2 regions of the Nonomuraea sp. NPDC049309 genome follow, and region 1 is predicted to be linked to the other one. Evidence: riboswitches for the same ligand, from Rfam matches in the RefSeq annotation. Region 1 holds a riboswitch; the other holds the start of a gene.
The links. A riboswitch is a leader RNA that binds a small molecule or an ion and turns the genes downstream of it on or off. The one in region 1 is predicted to bind glycine.
Positions count from the first base shown of each region.

Region 2: it holds a riboswitch for glycine, as region 1 does, so the genes downstream of both, gcvT (glycine cleavage system aminomethyltransferase GcvT) here and gcvP (aminomethyl-transferring glycine dehydrogenase) in region 1, are expected to answer to the same signal.

Region 1 covers NZ_JBICSH010000001.1:1,235,602-1,239,461, reverse strand. Annotated here, with positions in the region: gene ACGFIM_RS05840 (bifunctional nuclease family protein) at 1-175, shown strand, start outside; gene ACGFIM_RS05835 (MerR family transcriptional regulator) at 323-943, shown strand; glycine riboswitch at 1,138-1,234, shown strand; gene gcvP (aminomethyl-transferring glycine dehydrogenase) at 1,414-3,860, shown strand, end outside.
Region 2 covers NZ_JBICSH010000003.1:836,542-840,401, forward strand. Annotated here, with positions in the region: gene ACGFIM_RS24450 (L-serine ammonia-lyase) at 1-671, opposite strand, end outside; gene gcvH (glycine cleavage system protein GcvH) at 729-1,118, opposite strand; gene gcvT (glycine cleavage system aminomethyltransferase GcvT) at 1,115-2,200, opposite strand; glycine riboswitch at 2,331-2,428, opposite strand; gene ACGFIM_RS24465 (gamma-glutamyl-gamma-aminobutyrate hydrolase family protein) at 2,497-3,189, opposite strand; gene ACGFIM_RS24470 (3-oxoacyl-ACP reductase) at 3,203-3,860, opposite strand, start outside.

The DNA.
Region 1 (3,860 bases):
GCGGCCGTCCGACTCGATCGCGCTCGCCCTGCGTACGGGGGCGCGCATCTTCGCCAGCGAAGAGGTCGTCCAGGAGGCCGGGGTCATCATCCCGGACGACCAGGAGGACGAAGTGGAGAAGTTCAGGGAGTTCCTTGACACGATCACTCCCGAAGACTTCGGCAGGGCGGGGTAGGTATTTCAGTGCATTTACGCTTCACGACGCGCCGAGCCGGATCGTTGACTGAGCATGGTCACGGTCCTACGGTGCAAGTGAAACCCGTGGCCGCCCTTCACGAACCCCCAGATCAGGCCACGGGATGAGAGAAAGCCGGAGGTCCGCGTGGCGGTCAGCAGCGGCGAGGGAAAGACGGCCGGCCAGGAAGATCCGGTGCGGCGCGAGAGCGCGCGGCAGCGTGCCGGAGAGCAGGGACTGCTCTTCGACGAGCAGCCGACGGCGCTGCCGGGTGACATCGGATACCGCGGGCCCACGGCCTGCGCCGCCGCCGGCATCACCTACAGGCAGCTCGACTACTGGGCGCGCACGGGCCTGGTAGAGCCCACGATCAGGGCCGCGCACGGCTCGGGCTCGCAGCGGCTCTACAGCTTCCGCGACATCCTGGTGCTCAAGGTCGTCAAGCGGCTCCTCGACACCGGGGTGTCGCTGCAGCAGATCCGTACGGCCGTCCAGCACCTGCGTGACCGCGGGGTCGCCGACCTCGCCCAGATCACGCTCATGAGCGACGGCGTCAGCGTCTACGAGTGCACCTCGGCCGACGAGGTGATAGACCTCCTCCAGGGCGGGCAGGGCGTGTTCGGCATCGCGCTCGGCCGGGTCTGGCGCGAGGTCGAGGGATCCCTCGCGGAGCTGCCGGGGGAACGCGCGGCGGTCGCGGACACCGTCCCGGCCGACCACCCCGCTGACGAACTGGCCCGCAGGCGGCGCGCCCGCCGCATCGGCTGACCCGATCGCTTCCGTACGCTCGCGCCGGGGTGAACGCCGCCCGCGGCGCGGCACGTACCGGAACGCAGAGGTGACGAAGCGTCACCGCCTCATCGAACGCTCACTGCGAGACCCGCGGTGAAGTGCGCCTTTCACCCGTGATGCGGTGCACGGCAATAGCGGCCTAACGTAGTAATCTAGGACAGCAAGGCTGACGACCCCGTGCGGGAGAGTCCCCGGGCCCAGGGCCCAGGGCGCCGAAGGAGCAACCCTCCCCGGAATCTCTCAGGCAACCGGTACCGCTCGGGCGAGGCGACTCTGGAAAGCAGGCGCGCCCGCCAGGCGTGTCTCACCGACGGTGCAAGCCCTGCGTCAGGGTGAAGCTCTCAGGTCGTGGCGCCGCGCACCGCGTGGCCCGCGCTGACAGAGGGGGAGATCCGGCACTCGCCCGCGCCCCGGCGCCGGTCTCCGCAAGCCTCGGGAGGCACACCATGACCGATCTGTCAGCTCCTCCGTTCTCGTCCAGGCATATCGGCCCCTCCGAGTCCGAGCAGCAGCGCATGCTCGAGGCCGTGGGCTTCGAGTCCGTCGCCGACCTCGTGGCCGTGGCCGTCCCCGAGTCGATCAGGGCCAAGGACCGCCTGCGGCTGCCCGCCCCGATCGGCGAGGCCGAGGCGATCGCCGAGCTGCGCGCCCTGGCCGGCCGCAACAAGGTCCTCACCTCGATGATCGGCCTGGGCTACTACGACACGGTCACGCCCGCCGTCATCCGCCGCAACCTGCTGGAGAACCCGGGCTGGTACACCGCCTACACGCCGTACCAGCCGGAGATCTCGCAGGGCCGGCTCGAGGCGCTGCTGAACTTCCAGACCGTCGTCTCCGACCTCACCGGCCTGCCCGTCGCCGGCGCGTCCCTGCTGGACGAGGGCACCGCCGCCGCCGAGGCCATGACGCTGGCCCGCCGGGCGGGCAAGTCCAAGAGCAGCGTCTTCGTGGTGGACGCCGACGCGCTGCCGCAGACCAAGGCCGTGCTCGCCACCAGGGCCGAGCCGCTCGGCATCACGCTCGTCGAGCACTCGCTCGACGGCGAGCTGCCCGAGTGCTTCGGCGTGCTCGTGCAGTACCCGGGCGCCTCCGGCCGGCTGCGCGACTTCCGCCAGATCGCCGCCGCCGCGCACGACAAGGGCGCGCTCGTCGTGGCCGCCGCCGACCTGCTCGCGCTCACCCTGATCGCCGCCCCCGGCGAGCTGGGCGCCGACATCGCCGTCGGCTCCTCCCAGCGCTTCGGCGTGCCGTTCGGCTTCGGCGGCCCGCACGCGGCCTACATGTCCGTACGCGACGGGCTGCAGCGCCAGCTCCCGGGCCGCCTGGTCGGCGTGTCCGTGGACGCCGACGGCGACCCCGCGTACCGGCTGGCCCTGCAGACCCGCGAGCAGCACATCCGCCGCGAGAAGGCCACCAGCAACATCTGCACCGCCCAGGTCCTGCTCGCCGTCATCGCGAGCATGTACGCCGTCTACCACGGACCCGAGGGCCTGCGCCGCATCGCCCGCCGCGTGCACCGCCACGCCAGCGCCCTGGCCGAGAGTTTCAAGGGCGCCGGCGTCGAGGTCGTGCACGGCGAGTTCTTCGACACCGTGCTCGCCCGCGTGCCCGGCAGGGCCGCCGAGGTCGTGGCCGCCGCCGCCGAGCGGGGCATCAACCTCTGGCAGGTGGACGCCGACCACGTCTCCGTCGCCTGCGACGAGAAGACCGGCGCCGCCGAGCTGGCCGCCGTACGCGCCGCCTTCGGCGTCACCGGCGAGGCCGTCGAGCCCGAGCAGGCCCCCGACGCGCTGCCCGCCTCGCTGCTGCGGGAGAGCGACTACCTCACCCACCCGGTCTTCCACCAGCACCGCTCCGAGACCGCGATGCTGCGCTACCTGCGCAGGCTCCAGGACAAGGACATCGCGCTCGACCGCTCGATGATCCCGCTCGGCTCCTGCACCATGAAGCTGAACGCGACGACCGAGATGGAGCCGATCACCTGGCCGGAGTTCGCCGCCATCCACCCGTTCGCGCCCGAGTCGCAGGCCGAGGGCTACCGCGAGCTGATCGGCACGCTGGAGAGCTGGCTCGCCGAGGTGACCGGCTACGACGCCGTCTCCATCCAGCCGAACGCCGGCTCCCAGGGCGAGTTCGCGGGCCTGCTGGCCATCCGCGCCTATCACCGGGCCAACGGCGAGGACCGGCGCGACGTCTGCCTCATCCCGTCCTCCGCCCACGGCACCAACGCCGCCAGCGCCGTCATGGCCGGCATGCGCGTCGTCGTCGTGGCCTGCGACAAGGACGGCAACGTCGACCTGGCCGACCTCGACGCCAAGATCGAAAAGCACCGCGACGCGCTCGCCGCGATCATGGTGACGTACCCGTCCACGCACGGCGTGTACGAGGAGGCCATCACCGAGATCTGCGCCAAGGTGCACGAGGCCGGCGGCCAGGTCTACGTCGACGGCGCCAACCTCAACGCGCTCGTCGGCCTGGCCAAGCCGGGCGAGTTCGGGGCCGACGTGTCCCACCTCAACCTGCACAAGACCTTCTGCATCCCGCACGGCGGCGGCGGGCCCGGCGTCGGGCCGGTGGCCGTCCGCGCCCACCTCGCCCCCTACCTGCCCGGCCACCCGCTGCGCGGCGGCACCCCGGTCGGGCCGGTCTCGGCGGCGCCGTACGGGTCCGCGGGCATCCTGCCCATCTCGTACGCCTACGTCAGGATGATGGGCGCCGACGGCCTCACCGCCGCGACCCAGCAGGCCATCCTGTCGGCCAACTACCTCGCCCGCCGGCTGGCCCCGCACTACCCGGTGCTCTACACCGGCCGCGGCGGCCTGGTCGCGCACGAGTGCATCATCGACCTGCGGCAGATCACCAAGGAGACCGGCGTCACCGTGGACGACGTGGC
Region 2 (3,860 bases), on a different contig from region 1:
CACTCCGACATGACCCGCCAGAGGTTCATCAGGCCGCTCCTGATCTCCTCCTCGGTGCGGCCGAACGCCTTCTCGTTCTCCAGCATCAGCGCGGAGATCGACAGGCCGGTGGCCGAGCAGTGCTTGAGCAGCTCCTCGGCGGTGCCGAACGGGTACGGCAGCACGGTGTCGTCCGGCTTGATGCGGTCGGCGCCGGTGGCCCGCTCGTCCACCACGAAGCCGCCGCCGACGGAGAAGTAGACCTTCTCCCGCAGCCGCTCGCCCGACTCCGACCAGGCGGTGAAGCGCATGCCGTTGGGGTGCTCGGGCAGCGTGATCTTGCGTTCGAAGACGAGGTGCTCGCCGACGACGAAGGGGATCTCGCGGAGGCCGAAGAGCCGCACGGTGCCCGACTCGCGCATGGCGGCGATGCGGGCGTCCACGGTGTCCACGTCGACCAGCTCGGGCTTGTCGCCCGACAGGCCGAGCAGGACGGCCTTGTCGCTGCCGTGGCCCTTGCCGGTCAGGCCCAGCGAGCCGTACAGGATGACCTCCACGCGGGCCACCCGGTCGAGCAGGCCGTCCTGGTGCAGGCCGCGGGCGAACTTGTGCGCGGCGGCCATCGGGCCGCCGGTGTGCGAGCTCGACGGGCCGATGCCGATCTTGAACAGGTCGAAGACGCTGATCGCCATTGATGTGCGCCTTTCATGAAAGGCCGGGGCCCGGCCGTGCGGGCCCCGGCGGGTGGGTCAGGAGTCGCCCGCGGTGAGCGCGGCGTACTCCTCAGGCGAGAGCAGGTCCTCGGGGTCGCCCTCCACACGGACCTTGAACATCCAGCCCTCGCCGTACGGGTCGCTGTTGACCAGGCTCGGGTCGTCCACGACCGCCTGGTTCACCTCGACGATCTCGCCGCCGACCGGCGTGTAGACCTCGTTCACGGACTTGGTCGACTCCACCTCGCCGACGGAGTCGCCCGGTTCGACGTTGCTGCCGACCTCCGGGAGCTGCACGTAGACGACGTCACCAAGGGATTCGGCGGCGAAGTCCGTGATGCCGACGGTCACGGTGACGCTGTCCTCGACGCCCCGCACCCACTCGTGCTCCTTGGTGTAGCTCAGGTCGTCTGGGATGTTGCTCACTTGTTCCTCCTGTAAAAGGGCAGCTCGACCAGGTCCACAGGTTCATGGCTGCCCCGGATGTCCACAGCCAGGCCAGAATCGGCGCCGCTGTCCACGTAGGCCATCGCGATGGGCTTGCCCAAGGTCTGGGAAGGCGCACCGCTGGTGACCTCGCCGACCACCGCGCCGTCTCGGGTGACCGGGTAACCGTGGCGCGGCACCCGGCGGCCCCGCGCGACCAGGCCGACGAGCCTGCGCCTGGGCCGGTCGTCCTTGACCGCCTCCAGCGCGGACCGGCCGACGAAGTCACCGGGCTTGTCGAATTTCACCACCCTGCCGAGCCCCGCGTCGAACGGGGTCAGCTCCGTGGTCAGCTCGTTGCCGTACAGCGGCATGCCGGCCTCCAGGCGGAGCGTGTCGCGGGCGGACAGGCCCGCCGGCTTGAGCCCGTGCGGCTGGCCCGCGGCCGTGAGCGCGTGCCAGAGCGGGACGGCGTCCTCGTTGCGGATGAACAGCTCGAAGCCGTCCTCGCCGGTGTAGCCGGTGCGGGCGATGAGCGCCTCGCGGCCGTCCACGGTGCCGGGCAGGCCGGCGTAGTACTTGAGGCCGTCCAGGTCGGCGTCGGTGAGCGTGGCCAGGATCTCCTGCGAGCGCGGGCCCTGCACGGCGATCAGCGCGTACTGGTCTGAGCGGTCCTCGACGACCGCGTCGTACGCCTTCGCGCGCTCGGTCAGCTCGGCGGCGACCTTCTCGTAGTTGGAGGCGTTGGCGACGACCATGAACTCCTCGTCGCCGAGCCGGTAGACGATGAGGTCGTCGATCACCCCGCCGCGCTCATTGACGATCATGGTGTAGCGGGCCCGGCCGACGGCCAGCGCCGACAGGTGGCCGACGAGCGCGTAGTCGAGGGCCTCGCCGGCCTGCGGGCCGGTGACGAAGATCTCGCCCATGTGCGACAGGTCGAACAGCCCGGCCGCCTCGCGGACGGCGCGGTGCTCGGCGGACTCGCTGCCGTACCGGAGCGGCATGAGCCAGCCGGCGAAGTCGGTCAGGGTGGCGCCGAGGCTCTCGTGAACGTCTCGGAGCGGTGTCGGTCGGGACATTGATCGCACCTCAGGACAGGAGTGGATGCCAGCATCCTCCCCCTCTGTCATCGGTGCCTGAGAGCTTCGCCCGACTTTTGCCGGACTTTCACCTTCGGCGAGGCCCCGGGGGCCTGCTTTCCAGAGACACCGTAGCCGTGCGGTCCTTTGCCTTGAGAGGTTCGCGGGGAGGGCTTGCTCCTTCAGGGGCCCTGACCGGCTGTCAGGGCGCTCTCCCGCACGGTTTCGTCGGTGATGTCCGCCAGCCTAGTGGTGTTATGGGGGTCTTGTCGCGTTCCCCGTCCGGTGCGGGCCGTTCAGCAGGCCGCCACCAGGGCTTCGAAGAGCCTCGGGTCGGCCGCCACCTCCGGGTGCCACTGCACGGCCATCGTGAGGGCGTCCCGGTCCAGCTCCACCGCCTCGACCGCGCCGTCCGCCGCCGTCGCGGTCACCGCCAGGCCGGGCGCGAGGCGGTCCACGGCCTGGTGGTGGTAGTGGGGGACCGGCAGCGGCTGCTCGCCCAGCGCCTTCGCCAGCCGCGAGCCGGGCACGGGTGTGACCGGCAGGTCGCCGAACCGGCCGGGGCCCGGGCAGTGATCGGTGTGGCCCACGACGTCCGGCAGGTGCTGGTGCAGGCTGCCGCCGAGCAGCACGTTCAGCACCTGAAGGCCCCGGCAGATGCCCAGGTAGGGCAGGCCCGCGTCGAGCGCCGCGCGCAGCAGCGCGAACTCGGCCGCGTCGCGGAACTCCCGCACGTAGCCGGTGCGCTCGTGCGGCGCCGCGGCGTACCTCGCCGGGTCGATGTCGCCGCCGCCCGCCAGGATCAGCCCGTCGAGCCGGTCCACGAGCGCGGCCGGATCGCCGATCGGCGGCAGCACCACCGGCTGCCCGCCCGCCGCCGCCACCTTCTCCACGTAGCCGTACGGCAGCAGCGCGGCGGGCGTGTCCCGCCACACCGTGAACGTGGCCTGCTCGACGTAACAGGTGATGCCGATGACCGGACGCCGCATGGCGTGCCCCCTCCTACAGCGGTGTGACGTACGCGCCCGAGATGCCGCCGTCCACCAGGAATTCGCTGGCCGTGATGAACGACGCGTCGTCGCTGGCCAGGAACGCCACCGCCGCCGCGATCTCCGACGCCTCGGCGAAGCGCCCGATCGGCACGTGCACCAGCCGCCGCTGCGCCCGCTCCGGGTCCTTGGCGAACAGCTCCTGCAGCAGCGGCGTGTTCACCGGGCCGGGGCACAGCGCGTTCACCCTGATGCCCTCCCTGGCGAACTGCACGCCCAGCTCGCGCGAGAGCGCCAGCACGCCGCCCTTCGACGCGGTGTAGGAGATCTGCGAGGTCGCCGACCCCATGACCGCCACGAACGAGGCCGTGTTGATGATCGAGCCCTTGCCCTGCCGCCGCATGTACGGGATGACGTGCTTGCAGCACAGGTAGACGCTGGTGAGGTTCACCTCCTGGACCTGCCGCCAGGCGTCCAGCCCGGTCTCCAGGATCGAGTCGTCGTCGGGCGGCGAGATGCCGGCGTTGTTGAACGCGATGTCCACGCTGCCGTAGGTCTCGTGGGCGGTGGCGAACATGCGGACCACGTCGTCCTCGCGGGTCACGTCGGCCCGCACGAACAGGCCGCCGACCTCGCTCGCGGCCTTGGCGCCCGCGTCCTCGTCGATGTCC